One region of the Knoellia pratensis genome, then DNA from elsewhere that is predicted to be linked to it. Evidence: predicted binding sites of a transcription regulator. Region 1 holds the regulator's gene; each other region holds the start of a gene.
What was found. The regulator LexA, encoded in region 1, represses DNA repair genes until DNA is damaged. The targets are predictions, from matches to a motif close to TCGAACANNTGTTCGA.
Positions count from the first base shown of each region.

Region 1 (7,839 bases):
CTTCCGCCGACGTTGCAAGAGCTCGAGAAGCTCACCGGGCAGAAGTGGCCGACGCCCACGACGAGCATCTCCGAGGACTTCAGCCGCCAGGTCTACGGCTGGGACGGCACCTACAAGCTCGGCAGCATCAACATCTCCGAAGCCCTCGACCCGGCACTGCTCGCCCATGAGCTGGCGCACGCCTGGTCCAACTACGACAATCTCGACCAGCGCTGGCTCACCGAAGGACTGGCGCAGGAGCTGGCAACACAGGTCATGGCCGCGACCAAGGGCAAGGACGATGACCGCGACACGGTCAGGCCCACCCAGAAGGGGGCCTTCCCGCTCGCCGAGTGGACCGACGAGTCCGACTCCGCGACCACCGCCGAGGACTACGCCTACCCCGCTTCCTGGAACGCCGTCCACGCTCTCGTCGCGGGCAGCACCCCGGCAGCAAAGCCCCAGCTCTTTCGCGCACTCACGACCAAGCGCACCATCTACGACGCCCCCGGCGATGGCACCCTCGCCGCCCAGGGCACGAGCTGGCAGCAGGCCTACGACCTGTTCGAGGTCACCGGCGGCAACAAGCAGACCCGCTCGATCATGACGGCATGGGTCACGGGCCCCAAGTCCGCCACCGAGTTCACCGCACGCGATGCCACCCGCAAGACGTACGCCACGAACGACAAGCTCGACGGCGACTGGGCTCTCCCGCGCGGAGTGCGCCAGGCCATGGCCAACTGGAACTTCGCCGTGGCCAAGGCCGGGCTCGTCCAGACCTCCGCCCTGTCCACCCAGGCGGGCACGGCCCAGTCCGCAGCCACGAAGGCCGGTCTGGACACCAAGGGTGTGCGGGCGGCATACGAGCAGGCGGGTGACAAGACCAGCTACGACGCAGTGGCGGCACAGCTGCGTGCCTTCAGTGCCCGGGCCGCGACGTATGGCGAGCTGCGCTCCGACGTGGATGACGCCAACCCCCTGGCCGTTCTGGGTGGCCTCGTGCTCCGGCCCGGAGCCGACCTCGAGCGCGCGCAGTCGGCGCTCGTCAAGGGCGACACCGCGGCGGCCGGCAAGGCACTCGAGAGAGCCGACTCCGCGGCGGGCATGTCAACGGCGGTGGGCGCCGGCCTGCTCTTCGGCATCCCTGCCCTGCTGGCGGCACTCTTCTTCGGGTTGCGCGGACTGGGGCGGCGTCGGGCGCGCTCTCGGGCGAAGGCGCAGGCCGACGCCCACGCGCTGGCTCACGCCCACGCACAGGCGCGGGCCCACGAGGCGGCCCTGGCGGGAACCCTCGCTCCGGGCCTTCAGCCCGGCGGCCTCGTTGGCGAGGTAGCGGTCGGTGAGGCCCTTGAAGAAGAGCCGCCCCATGACGACACCGAGTGGCCCCGCCTGGTCGACGGACAACCTCGCCCGGGTCACACCGCCTGACTGGGCCTCGACACTGTGCCGCGAGGTGTCGGTCCACTCCGACCAACGCTCGACGTCGGTCATGACCTCGCATACCCGCTCGGGCGTTGCCTGGATGTCGACCTCGGTGCTCTGCTCCATGGGGACATCCTCTCGAGGCAGGATGTGCCCATGACGCGAATCGTCACCCGCGAGTGGGTCATCCGCCGACGCCTCGCCACCCAACGCCTCTCCTCCGCCGCCCTCCCCCGGGCCGCGGACGCCGTGCGCCTGCTCACCTGCGTCCAATCCCAGGACGCACCCCTCGCGGCGCACTCCCTCGCGATGCGAACACGCACCACGGCGTATGCCGGTGTGCTGGCCGAGCAGTCGGCCGGCGGTTGGGTGCGCACCCACATCCTGCGACCCACCTGGCACCACGTCGCACCCGAGGACCTGCGCTGGATCCAGGCGCTCACCGGCTCCAAGGTCGAAGGCTCCATGCCTGCGCGACACCGCCAGCTCGGCATCACCCCGGAGATGAAGGAACGCGGACCCGAGTTGCTGCGCGAACTGCTGGCGGGCGGCAAAGCCATGACGCGCAAGGAGATCGGGCCAGCGTTTGCCGAGGCTGGCCTCCCAGGGCCGGGCGAGCCCATGGCACACCAGCTCATCGTCGGCGAGGTGCGGTCAGTGATCTGCTCCGGGCCACCCCGCGGGACCGAACACACCTACGTCCTGGTCGATGAGGTGATCCCGGCGGCAGAGTCGGATTCGTGGTCACGCGAGCGGTCGGCGGTCGAGCTCACCCACCGCTTCCATGCCGGACACGGCCCCGCATCAGAGCGTGACCTTCAGCGTTGGAGCGGCCTGACGCTCACCGAGATCCGTTCTGCCACAGCCGAACTCACGACTTCGCCATCCCTGCAGTCCTCACACCCGATGGAGTCGGTCGAGTGCCAGGGCGAGACGCTCTGGTTCGACCCCTCGGTGACGGCGCGCACGACACGCGACCACACGGCATACCTGCTGTCGACGTTCGACGAAGCGGCGCTGACCTATCCGACGATCGGGTTCACACGACGCAGCCGCGAGGCCGACCGGACGCGCCTGGTCTCGGAGGCCGGTGGCGGCATCGTCGTCGTGGACGGACATGACATCGGTACGTTCAAGCGCAAGGCCGAGGCCAAGCAGGCCACGGTGACGATCCGGCCCGAGGTCGACCTGAATCCAGCCGAACGGGACGGCATTGCCGAGGCGGCTGAGTTCCTCGCGGCCTTCCACGAGCTACCGCTGCGCCTCGTCTTCGCCTGAGACCGCGGCGTCCCACTCCTCCTTGAGGAGCGCATAGGTGCAGCCGTCGATCCAGCCGAGTTCGGCCTGCCACGAGTCCTGCACGCCGTACTGCTCCAGTCGCATGCCGACCTTCTCGAGAACCCGCCGCGAGGCGATGTTGTCGGCGTAGCAACCGGCCGTCACCCGACGCAGGCCCAGGTTGTCGAAGGCCAAGGAGAGCAGGTTGTGGGCCAGCTCCGTGGCATAACCGTGGCCCGCGTGCGCCGGGTCGAGGATGTAGCCGAGCATTCCCTCGACCTTGATGGACTCCGGCGCGTCGTCCTGGCCCATGCCATCGAGGACTTCCAACATTCCGCTGCCGATGTGCTGGTCCCCCACGAGGGCGATGCACGAGTGGTCGTCTGGATCCTCGACCGACGCGAGCCACTTCTGCCGGAAGGTCGCGGGATCGACGGTGGCCCGAATGAGCCAGCGTCGGACCTCGGGATCATTGCGGTAGGTCAGCATCTGGTCGATGTCGCCATCGGTCACCGGCCGCAGGGTCAGGCGCTCAGTCGTGCGCGGCCAGGCGATCTCGGGAGAAGTCATGCGCCATGCCTAACAGGCGAGAAGCCCTGACCGCCAACGCCTTTCCCCCCACCCCTCCCGTGCATTTCTCACCCATTCCCCCGAAAATCACGCGACACGCCGTTGTCCCGTGACCATGATCGGGTGGTGACCGACCGCATCGAGCTCGCCGCCCGCAACAATGCGCTCTGGTGCGATGGCGTATGCCGCTCGCACGGGATCTCGGGAACGTTCGGCTCTGCGGTGTGGTCGAGCCCGGTACGCACTCCTCCGCTCTACCCGGACGCCGTCACCCTCACGGAGTCGACCAGCGAGCTCGACATCCTGCAGCGCATCGACGCCGCTGCCGGAGCCTCGATCAAGGACAGTTGGGCGAGCCTGGACCTGACCAGGGCCGACTTCGCCCCGCTCATCGCGGGTGAATGGCTCTGGCTCGACGCCGACGATGCCGCCGCACGCACTGGCGGCGACGGTGGGACCTGGCGCGAAGTTCGATCGGCAGCGCAGATGGAGGGGTGGAGTCGGGCCTGGGCGTCAGCCCCGCAGGACGCAGTCATTCTCGGTCCCTCGCTGCTCGCAGAAGAGGGGGTGAAGGTCCTGGCCGCAACAGAGGGTGAGCACGTGACCGCCGGGTGCATCGTCAACGTGACGGGCCAGGTCGCAGGCATCACCAACGTCTTCGCGGCAGACGGGGACGATGCGCGCGCGTGGGTCGGAGCCGCCGCTGCAGCGGCACTCGTGGCACCGGGTCACCACCTTGTCGGGTGGGAGTCGGGCGATGGTGTCGCGGCGGCGCGTGCCGCTCGCTTCGACACCATCGGCCCGCTCACCGTCTGGATCCGCTGACGAGTCAGACCTCGTTGGTGCCGAACCCTTCACGCTCGGCACGCTCGTGCGAGTCCACGGTCTCCTGGAAGAAGGTGATCGTCAGGCCGGCTGGCGCCTCGAGCCGCGAGTTGAGCGACATCCACGGCGTGAGGACCGGCTCAGCCACGACGGTCGCACCGACGTCCTCGGCCTCACGCGTCGCCGACTCCGCGTCGTCAACCTCGAAGGCGATCCGGATCTTCGGGCTCGGGGTTCCGCCGGCCTCGACCGCGTCAATCGCGACCTTGTGCGCGGGGCTCGCAATCTCGAACGTCGCCCGCCCGGCCTCGAGGATCGCGACACGGTCGTCGCCGCCCTCGGAGAACGCCGCAATCTCGTCCATGCCCAGCACGTCGCGATAGAACCGGACCGCCTCGTCATAGTCCTGCGCCTCGACAACGATCCGCAGTTGCTTGACCTTCTGAATCTTCTCGTTCGTCATGAGAGGTCCAAGCGCAAACTGCCCCGACTTATTGCGCAGCAAAGAGCGCCCCGCACCAACAGTGGCGGGGCGCTCTCCCTGCTGAGTCGGAGAGGGGTCGAAGCTCATCCAAGGACTCAGGACCGAGCCGGGGTCGAAGCGGCTCGGAGTTCGTGGTGTGTGTCTGTGCGATCAGCCCTGCGGGATGACGATGGCCTGGCCGACCTGGACCTGCGCGCTGGCAAGGTCGTTGGCGTCCTGGAGCATCGACACACCAGTCGCGATGGACACGCCGGTCAAGTTCTCGGCGGCAATCTCGGAGAGGGTCTGTCCCTGCTGGACGGTCACCGTCTCGGCGGGCGCCGACGCGGCAGCCCCACCGGTGAGAGCGACGAACGCCACAAGGAGAGCGACGAGCACGACGGCACTGGTGAGAACGAGTCGTCCGGCCCGGGTCAGACGCAGCGCGGGCTGCGCCACCTCGCGCACCGACTCGCCCGTGGGAACGGACACGAGCCGCGGCTGCGGGGCACGACGCGGAACGGGCCGGGGTGCGGCATACCCATTGGTGGTGCCGTCCAGCAATGCAGCGCTGTCCAGAACTGCAACTGCACTCATGGTGTCCTCCTGGGTCGATGTCACGATCGAAACGGTGTTCGAACGAACGCTTGTACGATTTCTAGCACGGATGTTCGAGGACTTCAAGACACGCGTCGAACAGATGTTTGAAACATGTACTCGAACTCCGTAGTCTGTGCTCATGTCAGGAAGCCAATCAGGCACCACTGACAACGCCCCGCGAGGAGACGAACCCATGAGCGACAAGCGCCGCCACGACGCCGACGACAGTGTTGTGCAGCAGCTGCCCGACCGCGACCCCGGTGACGGCACGCTCACGGTGCGTCAGCGCAAGGTTCTCGACGTCATCCGCAACTCCGTGGATCGGCGCGGCTACCCGCCGAGCATGCGCGAGATCGGCCAGGCAGTTGGCCTCACCTCCCCCAGCTCGGTGTCGCACCAGCTCAATGCGCTCGAGAAGAAGGGCTACCTGCGCCGCGACCCCAACCGGCCGCGCGCGCTCGAGGTCATCTCGCCCGACACGCCGAGCGACATCCGCGGCTATCGCGGTGGCGCCTCGCCCGACGACATCGACGCCGAGATGGATCCGACCGGTTCGGGTGACGCGCGTCCCGAGGCGAGCTACGTGCCCGTCCTCGGACGGATCGCCGCCGGTGTGCCGATCATGGCTGAGGAGATGGTGGACGAGGTCTTCCCGCTGCCCAAGCAGATCGTCGGCGAGGGCTCGCTCTTCCTGCTCAAGGTCGTGGGTGACTCGATGATCGACGCCGCCATCTGCGACGGTGACTGGGTCGTCGTGCGTCAGCAGCCCAACGCCGACAACGGCGACATCGTGGCCGCGATGCTCGACAACGAGGCGACAGTCAAGACGTTCAAGCGCAAGGACGGCAAGGTCTGGCTCATGCCGCACAACCCCGCCTTCGACCCGATCGACGGCGACCACGCCACCATCCTGGGCAAGGTCACCGCGGTCCTCCGCCGGATCTAGTCCACACTCACAGCGAGTTCGTCCGCCAACGCGGACAACGTGACGCCGAGCGACGCATCGATCCGATGCGTTGTCTCGGCGTCGCCGCGTGTGGGGCCCTTCGTGACGACCACGACGGGTATGCCGTGTGCGGCCGCCCGTCGTACGAACCGGTAGCCGCTCATCACCTTGAGCGACGACCCCAGCACGACGAGCGCGGGCGCCGCGTCGGTGAGGGCGAAACACTGCTCGACCCGCGCCTTGGGAACGGAACCACCGAAGAAGACGACGTCGGGTTTGACGGTGTCGGCACGGCATACGAGACAGCGTGGAGCGACAAAGGTCTGGACGGCCGAGTCGGCCAGGACGATGTCGCCGTCGGGCCGGATCTGACTGCTCACCTGAGAACCGTCGCCGACGAGTCCCATTGCGAGAGAGGCGAATCCGGGGTTGGCGTCGTCCATGAACGCCTGGACGAGGTCGCGGTCCACGCGCTCCCCGCAGGTGAGGCATTCGACCTCGGCGAGGCTCCCGTGGAGCTCGATGACGTCACGCGTGCCGGCGTCCTGATGGAGTCCGTCGACGTTCTGGGTGATGACCGTGCCGAATGCCCCGGCGCGCTGGAGCCCGGTGACGGCGCGGTGTCCGGCGTTGGGTTCGGCCGCACTGAAGCGCTGCCAGCCGATGAAGCTGCGAGCCCAATAGCGCTGTCTCGCAGCACTCGTCGCAATGAACTCCTGGTGCGACATTGGCGTGACCCGACGATTGCCGTCCGGGCCGCGGTAGTCCGGGATGCCACTCTCGGTGGAGATGCCGGCACCGGTGAGGACGAGCGCTGGATCGCAGTCGCGCAACAGGGCAGCCACGTCGGCGACGCTGACGTTGGTGCTCATGTTGGACCTGACCGCAGAACTCACCGCACCATCGTAAGTCGGCACGAGACCGCCCCCGAGGGGTCAGGGCGGCGCGACGCCGAGTGACACGCTCATCAGGCGGACGCCAGGATCGCCCTCGCAGAAGTGACGGTTGCGAAACCTCCACCGTGCAGGTTCGTCGCCGTGGCCCGGGCCAGGTCCTCGGCCGACATCACTGCGCCGTCCGGCCCCGCCAGGTCGAAGGTGCTCGTCGCGTCGATCGGCACGATGACGTCGTAGCCGAGGTTCCCGCCCATTCGCGACGTCGTCTCCACGCACATGTTCGTCTGGATCCCGATGACGACGATCTGGCTGATGCCGCGTCCACGCAGCCAGCCGTCGAGGTCCGGCTCACCGATGAAGGCCGAGTTGACGCTCTTGGTCACGAGGACGTCGGCCTTGAGCTCTGCCACCCACGCGACCACGTCGTTGCCGGGCTGCCCCGGGCGCAGCGGTGAGGCGGAGCTCGTGCTGTCGTGGCGTACGACGACCAGGGGTCGACCCGACTCGCCCCACTTGTGCGCGAGTTCGCGCATCCGCTCCTGCGCCGCCGCGGCATCTGGACCGGGGCGCCCCCACGCCGCGTCGTCGAATCCGTTCTGGATGTCGATCAACACCAGGGCGGCGTTGTCGGCGATGGCGGGCAACGGAGCAGTCTCGGAGGTCATGTCACCACCTCACACCGAGGGCAACCCGTCGGCCTAGTGGCTCCCACGACATCATCCGCAAACTTTCCGCCACTTCCCACGTTGCGTCTGCGGATGTGGCGGCTCCAGCGACCCTTCACGCAGACGCAAGGGAGAGGCCGGGGCGGTCACTCGCCGGGGCAGGCGTTCTGGTGGACGAGGGCCCCCGTGACCATC
Region 1 is NZ_JBHTDJ010000004.1:12,055-19,893, reverse strand. It holds gene ACFQRE_RS16210 (hypothetical protein) at 1-1,407, shown strand, start outside; gene ACFQRE_RS16205 (winged helix DNA-binding domain-containing protein) at 1,558-2,679, shown strand; gene ACFQRE_RS16200 (GNAT family N-acetyltransferase) at 2,653-3,249, opposite strand; gene ACFQRE_RS16195 (hypothetical protein) at 3,376-4,074, shown strand; gene ACFQRE_RS16190 (VOC family protein) at 4,079-4,537, opposite strand; gene ACFQRE_RS16185 (LysM peptidoglycan-binding domain-containing protein) at 4,709-5,134, opposite strand; gene lexA (transcriptional repressor LexA) at 5,331-6,083, shown strand; gene ACFQRE_RS16175 (Sir2 family NAD-dependent protein deacetylase) at 6,080-6,979, opposite strand; gene ACFQRE_RS16170 (cysteine hydrolase family protein) at 7,051-7,644, opposite strand; gene ACFQRE_RS16165 (hypothetical protein) at 7,791-7,839, opposite strand, start outside.

Region 2 (7,839 bases), on a different contig from region 1:
CAAGGTCCGTGTCGGCATCCTCGACACCGGCGTCGACGGCACCCACCTCGATCTCGCGCCGAACTTCGACTCGGCCCTGTCGCGCAACTTCACCACTGACCTGCCCGACATCGACGGTCCGTGCGACACCGCGGACTGCCACGACCCCAACAACGTCGACCAGAACGGTCACGGCACGCACGTCGCTGGCACGATCGGCGCGGCACTCAACGGGTTCGGCCTCTCCGGCATCGCCCCCGACGTCGACATCGTCAACATCCGCGGCGGCCAGGACAGCGGCTACTTCTTCCTCGGCCCCGTGACCAACGCGCTCACCTATGCCGGTGATGTCGGTCTCGACGTCGTCAACATGTCGTTCTACGTCGACCCGTGGCTCTACAACTGCGCCGGCGGTGCACCGGAGGACAGCCCCGAGGAGGCGGCCGAGCAGGACGTCATCATCGAGGCGATGAACCGGGCGCTCGACTACGCGGACTCCAAGAACGTCACGCTCGTCGCTGCTCTCGGCAACGACCACGACGACCTCAGCAACCCCCGGACCGACACATCGAGCCCGGACTACCCCGGTGGCACCGAGCACCCGCGGACGATCGACAACGCGACCTGCTGGGATCTCCCTGTGGAGGGCCCGCACGTCATTGGTGTGTCGGCGCTCGGCCCGTCGGGTGAGAAGTCGGACTACTCGAACTACGCCACCGACCTCACCTCCGGCGAGATCGAGGTGTCGGCACCGGGCGGCTGGTACCGCGACGGCCTTGGAACGGACACGTTCAGGACCAATGGCAACCTCATCCTGTCGTCCGTGTCGCTCGCCTCGCTCCGGGAGTCCGGTGAGGTGGACAAGAACGGCAACATCACCAAGCCGGGCCGCGACGCCGGTGTCATCAAGCAGTGCACCGGCCGTCGTCAGCCCGACCAGAAGGCCATGTGCGCCTACTACGCCTGGTTCCAGGGCACGTCGATGGCGTCACCACACGCCGCCGGTGTCGCAGCTCTCGCGGTCGGCGCGCACGGCACGGGTGCCTCGGCAGCGACGTTCACCCTGGACCCGGCCGTCACCAGGTCGCTCCTGATGGACACGGCCACCGACCACGCCTGCCCTGCGGGTGGCGTCCGGTCCTACATCCCCGAGGGTCGCGACGCGTCCTTCACGGCGAGGTGCGTCGGCACGACGGACTTCAACTCCTTCTACGGCGACGGCATCGTCAACGCCCTGGGAGTGGTCCAGTAGCACCGTTTGTCACCTGACAAACGCATCAGGTATGCCGTCCGCTCACGTGAGCGGGCGGCATACCTGCGTTTGGGGTTTGGAAGGGTCGGTCGCCTGTAGGTTGCGCCGGTGACTTCTGGATTCACCGACGAGCGCGTGCGCGCCTGGGTGGCGGCGACTCCCCGGCCCTGGCTGCGCTGGGTGCTGGTCGGCGTGTGGGTGGGCGCGGTCGTCGTGTCGGTGGCCAGCGACACGGAACCGTGCTCGACCGCCGACCTCAGGGTGTGCGGCCCCGACCTGACGTTCTCGGTCGCGATCGTCCTGTGCTTCGCGTCGGTGGTCCTGTTGTGGTGGCGCCCCTTCGTGGCCGTGGCGTGCGCGGTCCTCTTCGCGATCGCGGACCTGGAGTGGGACACCGTCCGTCCGGCGAACGTCGCCTGGACCGTCGTCGCTCTGGTCTTCGTTGCGTATGCCGTGCACCTCCGCTCACGGTTCGCTCGCCAGCGCGAGATCGCTCGGGCCGCGAGTGTCGCACTGCCGCCGTGGCCGGTCGGTCAACAGCGCCCACTGCACCTCGATGGGGCGCACCGCCTCATGGCCGCTGGCGGGGTGGCGCTGGTGCTCGTGGCGAGTGGGGCGGTCTACGGCTACCAGCGGGCGGTCGCGATCGATGACGTTCACGCGTTGCGTGCTCAGGTTGTCGAGGGGGTCGTGCTGTCCGACGAGGACGAGGACGGCAACCAGAAGGTGCGGCTGGAGGGTCGGCCCGAAGGGTTCCCGGCCGAGCTGGAGGTCCTGTTCATCGAGGTACCGCGGGTCAATGACACTGTCGCGCTGCGGGTCGACCCGCGCGACCCGTCGTGGACGCACCCGATCGCCGAGCCACCAGACCAGACGTGGTGGGTCTCGGTTGGGGTGGGCGCATTGCTCCTCGCGGTGCTGCTTGCCGAGCGGCTGCTGGCGGTGCGGGTGCGCCGGCGCACTCTGGAGGGGCAGCATCATCGGCTCGGAGTGCCGGTGCGGGTCTTCACCGATGGACTCGACTTCGTCGGGCTCCTGGCGAGCGACTCGTCGCGAGGGCTCGGCGAGTTCCCCGTCGACGAGGAGGTTCTGCGCCTGGCCACGCCGGAAGCCCGCCGGGTCGCTGCGCCTGCGGAGGCGTTCCTCGTGGGGGATGTCCGCCACGGCGGGTGGGTCGCGTTGGCGACACCGGCCGGGCTGCGGCTTCCCCTCGGTCCGCTGGTGGCTCTTCCCGAGGATGCCGAGGTCGATCTGGACACTTTCGACCGTGACCCCGAGGATCCGCACGACTGGTCCGAACCCGTTCCCATGGGGACGATCCCGGTGCCGCTCCCGGTCGTCGTCGAGGCTCCGCTGTGGCTCAGGGCGGCGGGTCTGGCCGCGGCGATCGCTGCCGTCTCGGTGGGGATGTGGCTCCTGTGGGATGAGGAAGTGGGGGTGTCCGGGGCCGGCGTCGTGTTCGGTGCAGGGACGGCGCTGCACTGGGGTCTGGAACAACTCACGTACCGGGTCCGGGTGGCCAGCAGCGGCTTTGCCATGCGATCGGTCTTCAGCGCGATGGAGAGCCCGATGGGTGCCGTACGCGAGGTGCGTGTCGATGAGGACGTGGCTCTGGTGATTTTCGATGACGAGAGCGTCCTGGAGGTCGTTCCTCCTGATGGGGACGGTCGCGGGCTGGCGGCGTCGATCGAGCGCGCCGTCGAGTCGGCACCGCGCGTGGCGGACGGGAGACCGCCGCGAAGTGGTCTGCCGTGGACGGTGTTCGTGTTCGGCGCAGGCATGCTGACTCTCGCCGCCACCTGGCTTTCCCACTGGCTCGCGTGAAGCCCGGCTTCGTCCAGGACGACCGCCAGGGACTGGCCATGGTTGCGCGGGCCGTCGGGGTCGTCATGGGTCTCAGCGGTGTGTGGCTCGGACTCACCCAGGTAGGCCCGGCCTGGTCCGCGTCTCGTGGGCATGGGATCGGCGGCAGCTTCGTCGTCACCGAGGAGAGTTGTGGCAAGACCTGCGACTACTACGGGACCTTCACCAGTGACGACGGGCGCTACACGTTCCACGACGTGCGGATCGTGGGTGGTGGGGAGGAGATCGGCGAGAGGTTCCCTGTCTTCTACGAAGGTGATGGACAGCTGCCCGACGAGGTCTACGCCCCCGGGTGGAGCGCACTGGTCGAGAGCGCCTTCTTCCTGGTCATGGGCGGTGGCTTTGCGGTGGGATGTGTGGGCGCGATGGCCGAGCCCTACCTCCTACGTCGTCCCGGCGGTGGACGTCACGAGCGACTCTCCGGTCAGCCCTGAGTCCGATCGGCACGCCCTCAGAGTCGGCGCATGGTGTCATCGAACGCGCGGATGAGTTTCCCAGCGCTCGCCTGTCGGTGGCGAGTTGTAGCGTCGAAGTCACGGTTTGACGACCGGTCTCCTTGTGGTGCCTAGCGCGCGAATTCGCCTGTGGGAGTGGCGAATTCAGCCCAGAGCGTAGCCGAAAATACTTGACAGTCGAACGTGAGTTCTAGGAGAATGAGGGCAAGAACGAAGCACCCGCAACCGACGTCGCGCAACTGCGCGCAGCGTTGGAGGGTGCCCGGGACGCGTTGGCTTCCGATGGTGGCGGGGTGGGTCCGTTGGGGGACGTGTTGGCCCGGTTGAGCGGACCGGAGTTGGCCGAGTTCATGCGCCTGGCTGATGACGTCAAGGCCCGTGCGGGGGCCGCTCAGGTGCGCGTCACCGCGGAAGCAGCGCACCGGGGTGAGTTCACGTCCGCGCGTCGCGGGGTGGGGTCGGTGCACTCCTGGGTGCGTGAGCACGCCCCGTCGTTGCAGCAGGACGGTGCCGGTCACCTGGCGCAGCTGGCGCAGGATGTGGCGTGTTCGGTGCCGGGTGGGTTGTGGTCGACCGCTGGTCCCGGGGCAGGGGCGTACGCGGATCCGGAGGGGCCCGAGGGCATCGTGTGGGGGCGGGTGCTCACCGGGGAGGTCGGTCCCGGGTTGGCGTTGACGGCGCTCAAGGAGATGGCCAAGCTCGCCGACCAGTTGCGCCCGGAGGCCGTGCCCACGGTGGCGGGCGCGATCCTGGATCACGGCGTCCAGTGGGGGTCTGCGGACGCCCGCAGGTTGCGCCCGCACCTGATCGCGATGTTCGGTGCGGAGGGTGAGTTCGACGACGAGCAGAGGAAGCTGCGCAAGGCCGCGTACCTGACTTCGCCGCGGGTCAATGACGCGGACATCACGGAGTACCGGTTGGGGTTGACGCCGCAGCAGGCTGCGACCCTGGAAGCGGTGATCGGGCCGTTGTCGAAGCCGGCCCCGAACGACGTCACCGGGGAGAAGGATCTTCGCCCGGCCGAGCAGCGCCGTGCGGAAGCCTTGGCTGCGGTGTGTGGTCGCGTCGCCGGGGAGGACGCCGCAGCGAAGAGTGCACCGGGTGGGGCGTCGACGACGTTGCACGTGAACATCGACTTCGACGACCTGCTCGCCCACTTCCCCGAGGCTGACACCGACGCCGACAGTGACGCGGAGGCTGACGCCCCCGCCGCCGCTGAGACTCGAGTCGACGCTGACTCCGCCGGCTCAGGTGAAGGGTGTGGTCGGGTGATGGTGTCGCGGGCTCAGGCCACGATGCTGTCCCCGGCGATCGTGCGACAGCTCGCGTGTGACGCCGACATCATCCCGGTCGTTCTGGGCTCCGACGGCGAAATCCTTGATGTGGGTCGTGGGGTCCGGTTGTTCACCCGGGGGCAACGCCGCGCGTTGTGGCACCGGGACAGCACCTGCACCTACCCGGGCTGTGACATGCCCGCCGGGTGGGTCCAAGCCCACCACCTCATCCACTGGGTCGACGGTGGCCCCTCGGACCTGGCCAACGCGGCCCTGCTGTGCCAACGCCACCACACCCAGGTCCATGACCAGCGCCTCATCGCGACAGTTCACCCACCTGACGAGACCGGGTCCTGCGTGACGTGGGACCTGACGCCGGGCTCGTACGACCGTGAGCTGCCCGCACTTCTGAAGAAGATCCAGCGCGAGCAGGCGACGCAGCCTGCCACGACGCAGCAGCGGGCGGCCGAACGCGCCCGCCTCGACACCGGCCCACCCGACCCCTGGGTCAACGAACCACCCGACGACGTCGTCGCCGAATGGGTTGACCAATGAATCATCGAGGCCGAAGCCGACGAGGACGAATCTGCACGGCGCGAGGCAGAGATCGACGACGCCCTCGCCACCATGCTCGACGAAGAACGGACGCACACCACCTGAGCCAGCGCCGATCCCTGTCGGAGCCTCGATTTAGAGTCTGCGCATGGCGTCAGTCGAGCGACCGCTGGTCCCGGTCGAGTGGATCGAGCGGATCTCCGAGATCCTCAGCGCCTTCCCAGAGGTCCGCGAGCATGACGCGTGGATCGGGATGGCCTGGAAGGTGCGCGCCGCCACCATCGCGCACATCTTCGGCGGCGAGGACCAACTGTTCCGCATCACCTTTCGGGCGGAACCCGACGAGGTCGTCGCGTTCGAGCACATGGGTACGCCCTACTTCAAGGCGAACTGGGGCGGCAACGTCGTCGGGCTGCTGGTCGACGAGGACACCGACTGGGAGGAGCTGGCCGAGTTGCTCACCGACTCCTACTGCATCCAGGCGCCAACCACCCTCGCCGAGCAGGTTCCGCGCCCCAGCTGACGATCGTTCGGACCGAACCGTTCGAGTGACCTACATTCGGGGCGTGAACGCCACGCCGCTCTTCCAGATGAGCTGGACCCGCAACCAGCGACTGCTGGGTGTCGGGTTCGCTGCCGTCGGGCTCGCCATCGCAGCGGGCAGGATCGGTCGAGGGCTGGTTGCTCTTCGGTGGGGCGCGGCCTTCGGAGTGGTCGGGGCGGTGGCCCTGATGGCACTGACCTTCGTCTTTGCCCTGTTCCTCGGTGCTGTTGTGGACCTCACGTCCGGGATCACGGGCCAGGATCTCGGAGAGCTGGACCGCGGGGCCCTGGCGCGCGCTGCAGCCTTTGGCCCTCTGACCTGCATCGCAGTCTCGAGCGGATTGGCGTGAGTGATCGCTCGGTCACCGCGCACGACCATCCCGGCCTGGTGCATCGGGCTGCTGTCAGGCATCGTCGGCGTGCTCGCAGGCTACGCAGTTCTGCAGCTCACCGTCTTCTGATCTCTTCCCGTCCCGGACACCTGGCTGAGGGACCGGTCCCGCTCAACTCGCGAGTGCCCAGCCGAGCCAGGCGGCGCCGAGGCCGATTGCGAGGTGGAGCCCGAGCGTGGACACGGCGTGAGGCGTGCGCCGTTCGATGATCGCGTCCCACACCTCAAGTGCGAGCGTCGACATCGTCGTGAGGGCGCCGCAGAAGCCTGTCCCGATCACGGCCAGCGCGTTGCCCTCGACACCGGCACCGGCGAGCAGCCCGAGCACGAGCGAGCCGACGACGTTGACGATCAGAGTCCCGGCGTGGGTCGTGGCCCCGCGATCCCGGAGGAGCTGCGTCACGGCATACCGAAGAGGCGCTCCGACCGCTGCACCAAGGGCGACGAGCACCCACGCAGTCATGACTGCCGCCAAAGCGTCTGTGCCACAACGGTTCCCACGCCCACCGCGCCAACACACCCCACAAGCGTGACGACCACGTATGCCGCGGCGAGACCTCCGTGCCCCCCTTCGGTCAGCACCACCGTGTCGACCGCGAACGCCGAATACGTGCTGAACCCACCGAGGAAGCCCGACATGAGCAACGGCCGAACCCAATCAGACGCGTGTCGCCAGTACGCCCAACCGGCCAACACCCCGATGGCCAACGACGCAATCACGTTGACGGAGAACGTCGCCCACGGCCAACCGGCGCCCGGGTGCGGAACGGCAGTGCCCACGGCATACCGGCTGATCGCGCCGAGGGCACCGCCCACGGCGACCAGCGCGAGGTCACGCGACCGAAGCGTCATCGATCAGCGGCGGATGGTCTCGAGGTACTCCGCGATGCGGCCGATCGCTTCCGTCAACACCTCGGCGTCCGGCAACGTGACGAGCCGGAAGTGGTCGGGTTCGAACCAGTTGAAGCCCGTCCCGTGGGTCACGAGGATCTTCTTGGCTCGCAGAAGGTCGATGACGAACTGCTGGTCGTCCGTGATCGGGTAGACCTCCGGGTCGAGCCTGGGGAAGCAGTAGAGCGCGCCCTGGGGTTCCACGCACGAGACGCCCGGGATCTCGTTGAGCAGACGGTTCGCCAGCTTGATCTGCTCGAAGAAGCGCCCGCCCGGGACGATGAGCTCGTTGATCGACTGGTAGCCGCCGAGCGCCGTCTGGATCGCGTGCTGCGCAGGCACATTCGCACACATGCGCATGTTGGCGAGCAGTGTGAGGCCCTCGAGGAAGTCCTCGGCCATGTGCTTGGGCCCCGACACCATGACCCACCCGGCGCGGTAGCCGCAGACGCGGTAGGCCTTCGACAGCCCGCTGAAGGTGAGGCAGAGGACGTCGTCCTCGGCATAGGTCGCGACGTGGTGGTGGACCGGCGTGACGGCCTCGTCGGCGTAGAGGATCTTTTCGTAGATCTCGTCGGCCATGAGGACGAGGTTGTGACGTCGGGCGATGTCGACGAGGCCCTTGACGATGTCCTC
Region 2 is NZ_JBHTDJ010000003.1:55,278-63,116, forward strand. It holds gene ACFQRE_RS10050 (S8 family serine peptidase) at 1-1,231, shown strand, start outside; gene ACFQRE_RS10055 (hypothetical protein) at 1,340-3,055, shown strand; gene ACFQRE_RS10060 (hypothetical protein) at 3,052-3,528, shown strand; gene ACFQRE_RS10065 (HNH endonuclease signature motif containing protein) at 3,843-5,378, shown strand; gene ACFQRE_RS10070 (MmcQ/YjbR family DNA-binding protein) at 5,527-5,901, shown strand; gene ACFQRE_RS10075 (hypothetical protein) at 5,945-6,271, shown strand; gene ACFQRE_RS10080 (fluoride efflux transporter FluC) at 6,425-6,775, opposite strand; gene ACFQRE_RS10085 (FluC/FEX family fluoride channel) at 6,772-7,164, opposite strand; gene ACFQRE_RS10090 (pyridoxal phosphate-dependent aminotransferase) at 7,168-7,839, opposite strand, start outside.
Region 2: ACFQRE_RS10065 (HNH endonuclease signature motif containing protein) is a predicted target of LexA. The motif match lies at 3,727-3,742, and genes of this name have one in related genera.

Region 3 (7,839 bases), on a different contig from region 1:
GCAGAAGTACAGAGTCAGTCCGGTGTTGTGCCGGGTCAGCTCCTGCGCGATCTCGAGCTCCTTGATGACCGAGGACCACAGACGCGGCCGCCGACCGACCCAGACCATGCGCACCCCCCACTCGTGGAGCTGGTCGCGCCGCCGCCGGATGACATCGCGGTTGAACCCCATGAGGAAGCGGACCTCGTCGGGCGAGCGCTTCCAGTTCTCGGTCGAGAAGGCGTAGGTCGACAGGTGCGTCACACCGGCCTCGATGGCGCCGGCAACGACGTCCAACAGCGCGCCCTCGCCGGCCTCGTGACCCTTGGTCCGCGGCAACCCGCGCTGGTTGGCCCAGCGTCCGTTGCCGTCCATGACGATGGCGACGTGGCCAGGCACCTGTGCCGGAGCAAGGGGCGGCGGCTGCGCGCCGCTGGGGTGAGCGAAGGGGCGGCTGGTCACCGCTCCACCATACGGAGCGAGCGCACGCCGTGTTCGAGGTGCCACTGCAGGAATGCCGTGGTCAGTCCGCTCCCCTCCCGTCGGTGGCGCAGGTCGGAGGCGTCGGCAATGAACCAGTCGCCGGCGAGCAATGCCGCGAGGAGTCGCAGGGTCTCTGGCGCGGGTGCCGCGGACCCGGGCGGGCGGCACGACGAGCAGACCGCGCCACCGGAGACGATGTGGAACGCCCGGTGCGGCCCCTCGGCGCCGCACTTCGCGCAGTCGTGGAAGCTCGGCGCCCAACCGGCGATCGCGAGCGCACGCAACAGGTAGGCGTCGAGGACGAGGTTGGGGTCATGTTCCTTGCCAGCGAGCGAACGCAGGGCGCCGGTCACCAACAAGTACTGCTGGAGCGCCGGCTCGCGCTCCTCGGTGAGCCGGTCACACGTCTCGAGCACCGCGCTGGCCGCCGTCCACGAGTCGTAGTCCCGGGCACAGACGTCGCCCCACGACTCGAGCGTCTCGGCCTGGGTCACCGTGTCGAGGTTGCGACCCTCGTAGCACTGGAGGTCCACGAGCATCCCCGGCTCGAGCCGGGCACCGAAGCGGGACTTGGTGCGGCGCACGCCCTTGCCGACCGTGCGGACCTTGCCCATACTGCGCGTGAGCACCGTGATGATCCGGTCTGCCTCACCCAGTTTGTGGGTGCGCAGCACGATCCCCTGGTCACGGTAGAGCGGCACGCCCCATTGTCTCCCGGCCCTCTGACAATTCGGGTATGCCGTGCCGCCCGTCGCGCTTACCGTGTCGCCATGAGCTCTCGCGCACCGTTCTTCGAGCCACCCCTCCCGCAGCCGGACGAGCCTGAGGAGACGCGCCAGTTCGCCAACGTCCCGTGGGCACCGCCGATCAACGTCGTCCCGGCGGTGGTGCCGATCGAGGTCGACGTCGTCGCGACGGACAACGTCGTCATCCGGGTCATGGACGCCCAGGCCTACGACCGCGGGATGTCCCTGCGCATCGAGACGTGGGTAAACCCGGATTCAGCATCGCGCGCGCAGGACCGCCACGGCCTGCCCGAGGAGCCGCAGGTCGGTTTGCTCCTCGACGATGGGACCAAGCTGGGTGCGGGCGATCTTGGCCACTCACCAGATGTGGGGCCTGACGAGCCGGGCACGGCCGATGCCCCTCTTTTCATTCCAACGGGTGGTATCTCGGGTGAGCTGCGGGCCTCACAGCACATGTGGATTGCGCCCGTGCCCGCGGGTGAAGCCGAACTCGTCGTGGCGTGGTCATCACTCGACGTTCCCGAGACGTTTGTGTCCTTGGACCTGGGTGCAGTGCGAGAGGCCTCTGGCCAAGCGAGAGAGCTGTGGCCACTTCCTGACGTCACAGAGTCGGAGATGGGGTGGTTCGCCTACGCACCCGGCGGGCACACGGCATACACCTCGAGTTTGGGTCTTTCCTTCAATGACGAAGTCGACGACACCCTGAGGTGACGGGGAGTCCTCCCCATGTACGCGCCCGCCGGGCGCTCCTAGGTTCGTTGCGGCAGAGGCACTCCATGCATCGAACGAGGGGTAGAACCATGTGTGAACTTCACGACCAACCAGGACTTCACGACCACGACTCACTCACGCAGACGCCGGACGTGGGGAGGCGGATGCTCCTGCGGGGAGCCGGCGGTCTCGCCCTCAGCGGCGGTCTCGTCGTCGCCGGCGCGAGCGCGGCGCACGCCGCCACGTCGCAGAACGGGTGGCCGGCGAGCAGCAGCGCCAGCTCCATCGGCATCACCGCCCTCACCGTGTCCGGTCACAGCTTCCCGGCGGGGGTCCGGGGCGGACAGGTCCACACGATCCTGGGCTACGTCGCGCGTCGCTTCCACAGTGAGGTCGAGGCGCTGGCCACCCCCGGCTGCTGGGGCTACAACTACCGCGTCATCTCGGGCAGCACGAGCCTGTCGAACCACGCGTCGGGCACGGCCATCGACTGCAACGCGCCCCGGCACCCGCTCGGCGCCTCCGGCACGTTCTCGGCTGCGCAGGTGAGCCGGATCCGCTCGATCCTCAACTACTGCAACGGTGTCGTGCGCTGGGGTGGCGACTACTCGGGTCGCAAGGACGAGATGCACTTCGAGATCAACGTGCGCCCGGGCGACTCGCGCATCGCGCCACTCGTGGCCAAGATCGGCGGCGCCACCCCACCCTCGACCATCGCCTGGTCCACCGTGAAGTCCGGTGCCTCCGGCTTCCGCGTCACCGCCATTCAGCACCTGCTCAAGGCCCACGGACAGTCCCTGACCGTCGACGGGGTCTTCGGTTCGGTCACGGTCGGCAAGGTCAAGGCCTTCCAGACCTCGCGCAGCCTCCTCGCCGATGGCGAGGTCGGACCCAAGACGTGGGCCGCGCTCGTCGTCACGGTGAAGTCGGGCTCCTCGGGTCAGGCGGTCATCGGCGCCCAGAAGGCCCTGACCGCACGCGGCTACACCCTCACCGCTGACGGTGTCTTCGGCTCGGTCACCGTGGGCAAGGCGAAGGCCTTCCAGACCAGTCGCGGCCTCCTCGCCGACGGTGTCGTCGGTCCGGTCACGTGGGCCAAGCTCACGATCTGACCGGGCCCGACGCCCACGAAACGCCCACGACCGCTCCGCGACCCGGGAGCGGTCGTGGTGCACGCGGCATACGCCGCGCGTTTTGCACTAGAACACACGTTCGATTCTTGCTAGGCTCGGCGGCATGGCCGCAGCGCTGCAGCACTCACTCTTCGACACCGGTGACGCCATCGACCTCGGGGCGCTCGCCCCGACCCGCACGATCCTGTCGCGCGGCGCGTGGGTCGACTACCAACCGAGCTGGCTCACCGGCGCCGACCTGCTCTTCGATGCACTCCACGACGACGTGCCGTGGAAGGCCGAGCGGCGCGAGATGTACGAACGCATCGTCGACGTCCCTCGGTTGCTGAAGTTCTACGAATCGGATGAGGCGCTCCCCCACCCCGTCCTCACCCAAGCGCGAAAAACGTTGTCCGACAGGTATGCCGGTGAGCTGGGTGAGCCGTTCGTCACCGCCGGGATGTGCCTCTACAGGGACGGACGCGACTCCGTCGCGTGGCACGGTGACCGGATCGGGCGGGCCAAGGACCAGGACACGATGGTCGCGATCCTGTCCGTCGGATCGGCTCGGTCGCTGATGCTGCGGCCCCGTGGCGGTGGCTCGTCCATCGGCTTTTCGCTCGGCCACGGCGACCTCGTGGTGATGGGTGGCTCATGCCAGCGCACCTGGGACCACGCGATCCCCAAGACCTCCAAGCCGGTCGGGCCGAGGATCTCGATCCAGTTCCGGCCGCACGGGATTCGCTGACAGCTCCCCGACGGGCCCGGCATCGGCATCGAGCCCAACCCCGACGACCACGAGGCGGCGACGACGACGGCGGAAGTCCTGACATTCTGAGGAACGGGCCACCGGGATTCACGGCCGTTCGCTCACCGCGCGCTCGGCAGCAGTCAGTGCCAGACTCGTCATGTGAACAAGTTACGTTTGCCGGCTATTCATCGGGAAATTGTTTCCACCACACTTCGCCGCGGTGGACTTCTCGACATGCCCGCCTCCTCGCGATCGACCCGCTCTCGCTCCTGGAAGGGCCTCGTCGCCGCGACGATCGCTCTCCCGCTCGGCCTCCTCGCTCCCACCGGAGCCCAGGCCTCCCCTGTCGGACCTGACCACGACGGCAGTGCACCAGTCATCGCGGGCGTGGACGCGGCCGCCGGACGCATCGCCGCTGGCAGCTCCGATGTCAGCGAGCCGAGAGTCGTTGCGCCACAGGCGAACCAGATCGACGATCGCCTCTGGCTGAGCGATGTGACCAGGCCTGTGGCACCCGCCGTGTCGCTGCGATCCTTCGAGTGGCTCGATGCCGGCGGGTTCATGCGTGGCGACCTGCTCAAGGTCGACCTGGCGGCAGGTTCGGTCAGGCCCGACTACATCAACGCCGGCAAGGTCGCGGCCGCATCCCCGTTGACGGAGCAGGCCGAACCGCGCCGCGCTGTGGCAGCGGTCAACGGCGACTACTTCGACATCAACAACTCCAGCGCCCCCGAGGGTGGCGCCAAGCAGCTCGACGGCACCGTAGTCAAGGGTCCGAACCCGGGGCACAACCACGCGCTCGGCGTGGGTGACACCAACCTCGGCCAGATCACGTCGATGTTCCTGCAAGGTTCCATTTCCCTGCCGACGGGGTCCATCCCGCTGGAAGGCCTCAACCAGACCGCCATCCCGACGAACGGTGTCACGGTCTTCACTCCCCTGTGGGGTGACTACACCCGGACCCGGGTCACCGGAGGCGCGACGAAGGTCCGCGAGGTCGTGACCCGAGGCGGCGTCGTCGAGTCGGTCGCCACGGTGGCCGGTGAGGGGCAGCTCGACAAGGACCAGCTGGCCGTGGTGGGTCGCGGGACAGGAGCGGACAAGCTCGCCGCCCTCACCGTCGGCGACAGGGTCAGCGTGGACTACGCCCTGCGCAACGAGGGCGCCAACCTCAAGATGGCGATCTCCGGCAACACGATGCTCCTCAAGGACGGCGTCGTCCTTCCTCAGACCGACAAGGCCATCCACCCGCGCACCGCCATCGGCTTCAACGCCGACGGCTCCACGATGTTCGTCCTCACGGTCGATGGACGCATGGCCGCCTCGCGCGGTATGACCTATGCCGAGACCGGTGCCTTCCTCAAGGAGGTCGGAGCCACCTCCGGCATCAACCTCGACGGCGGCGGGTCCTCGACCATGCTCGCCCGCGAGGCCGGCGAGACCGACCTCGACGTCGAGAACCAACCCTCCGACGGACACCTGCGACCGGTCCCCGACGGCGTCGGCCTGTTCGCCGCCGCCGGCTCGGGACAGGTCCGAGGTCTCCGGCTCATCACCACCTCTGACGAAGAGAACGTGGACCTGCGGCGAGTCTTCCCCGGACTCACGCGACAGCTCACTGCCCTGGGACACGACGAGACGTACGCACCCGTGGCGGCCTCACCGGCATACCGGGCACAGGGGAACGCGACCATCTCGGGAACTGGACTGCTGCGCGCGAGTGCGCCCGGCCAAGTCGTCGCCACCGCGGAGATCAAGGCCCTCAAGGAGACCCTCACGCTGACCGTCCTCGGACCGCTGCTGCGACTGCGGCCCAGCGTTGACAAGGTGTCCATCCTCGACCCCGCTGAGCCGTCGACGTTCCGGGTGATCGGCGCTGATGCCAACGGTTTCGAGACGCCACTCGAGACAGGCGACGTCACGCTCGACTACGACAAGGCGCTGGTCGACGTCACGAGCGCGGGTGTCGACTTCACCGTCAGGGCCAAGGCCGGAGTCACCACCGGAGCCGTGGTCATCAAGGCCACCGCCAAGGGTGTCGTCACGCACGTGCCGGTGGCGATCGGTTCGGTGAGCACGACCCTCAGCACCTTCGACGACGCCGCGACGTGGCGGTTCACCCAGGCCCGCGCGGCAGGTTCAGTGGAGCCGGCGCCTGGTCGCGAGGGTGGCACCGGACTGAAGATGAACTACGACTTCACCCTGTCGACGGCGACCCGCGTCGGCTATGCGCGACCGGCCACGCCGATCACGATCACCCAAGGCCAGCCGCTCGCGCTGGGCGTGTGGGTCCTCGGCGACGGCAAGGGCGCGTGGACCTCGTTCGGCATCAGCGACGGTGAGGGCAAGGCCGCCTCGCTCTATGGGCCCTACATCACGTGGACCGGCTGGAAGTACATGGAGGTGCCGGTCCCACAGACTCTCCCGGGGCCGATCACCCTCAACTTCGTGGCGGCCATCGAGACCGGGGCCGCCCGCTCCTACACGGGTGCCGTGGTGTTCGACGACCTCGTCGTCAAGACCGCTCCCCCGGTGAGTGCGCCTGACGGGCCCGTGGTCCAGGACCCGGTGGTGCAGCAGCACACCGCGCTCAGCACGTCGGGTGAGCAGTTCAGCTATGCGGTGATGTCGGACGGTCAGTTCACCGCCGACAACCAGTCGCTCGTGCCGGCCGTGCGTCGCACGATGCGCGAAATCGTCTCCAGCACACCGGATTTCGTGGTCATCACTGGAGACCTGGTGGACACCGGCTACCCCGCCGACTTCGCGCTGGCCAAGAAGGTCATCGACGAGGAGCTCACCGCCAAGGGAGTGAAGTGGTACTACCTCCCTGGCAACCACGAGATCTACGGTCCCGGGTCGACGAGCAACTTCAGCGCGGTCTTCGGCGCGACCCACCACAGCTTCGTCCACAAGGGCACGCGGTTCGTCCTGCTCGACTCCTCCATGGGCACGCTCCGTGGCGGCGGCTTCGACCAGTGGCAGATGCTGCGCTCCGCCCTCGATGACGCCGAGCAGAACGACGCCGTCAACGGTGTCGTCATTGGTTGGCACCACCCGCCGCGCGACCCGAGCCCCGTCAAGGCGTCCCAGATGCTCGACCGGGTGGAGGCCCAGACGGTGGAGACATGGCTGTCCGACTTCCGGGCCAGGACGGGCAAGGGTGCACTCTTCGTCGGCGGTCACGTCGGTGCATTCTCCGCGGGCCGCGTCAACGCCGTGCCCTACGTCATCAACGGCAACTCGGGCAAGGCTCCGTCGACGTCCCCCGACGAGGGTGGCTTCTCCGGCTGGACGACCGTGCGCATCGACCCCGAGGCGCCCCTGACCCCAGCGCCCAAGCTCTATCGCGCCGACCCGGCCGAGCCCGGCCCTCACCCGTGGGCCCGGGTCCAGATCCGTCCGCACGTCGACGAACTGACTGTGAGTATGCCGTCCGTCCCCGTGGGTGCCTCACTGCCCGTGACGACGACGATCAGGCAGGGCACGCGCACCTTCCCGCTCGCCTACCCGGTGAGCGCGTCCTGGAGTGGTCAACGGGTCCACGTCGGAACGGGATCTGCGGCGGCGTCTGCTGTCGCGGCATACAACCCGGTGACCGGGAAGGTGACCGGCCTGCGGACCGGAACGGGAACGCTCACGGTGACCGTCAACGGCGTGAGCCGCACGGCCACGGTGACCGTCGGCTGAGCACGCCGAGTAGCCGACGGGAAGAGCACTCCGTAAAGTCGACCCATGTCTTCAACCACCGTCGGTCGACCGGAGAACACCACTCAGCGCGCTGTCCTCAACACCCTGAAGGGGTCGTCCGGAAACCTCGTCGAGTGGTACGACGTCTACGTCTACACGGTGTTCGCGACGTACTTCGAGCCTGAGTTCTTCGGGGGCGACGAACCCAACGCCGGCATCTTCACCATGGCCATCTTTGCGGTGACCTTCATCATGCGACCTGTCGGCTCGTGGTTCTTCGGACGCTATGCCGACCGCCGCGGTCGCCGACCTGCGCTCGTCCTCAGCATCTCGATGATGGCAGTGGCGTCGATGGTGATCGCCCTGC
Region 3 is NZ_JBHTDJ010000003.1:1,205,292-1,213,130, reverse strand. It holds gene ACFQRE_RS15655 (isoprenyl transferase) at 1-441, opposite strand, end outside; gene recO (DNA repair protein RecO) at 438-1,163, opposite strand; gene ACFQRE_RS15645 (hypothetical protein) at 1,233-1,919, shown strand; gene ACFQRE_RS15640 (peptidoglycan-binding protein) at 2,009-3,031, shown strand; gene ACFQRE_RS15635 (alpha-ketoglutarate-dependent dioxygenase AlkB) at 3,156-3,779, shown strand; gene ACFQRE_RS15630 (phosphodiester glycosidase family protein) at 4,017-7,472, shown strand; gene ACFQRE_RS15625 (MFS transporter) at 7,518-7,839, shown strand, end outside.
Region 3: ACFQRE_RS15635 (alpha-ketoglutarate-dependent dioxygenase AlkB) is a predicted target of LexA. The motif match lies at 3,120-3,135, and genes of this name have one in related genera.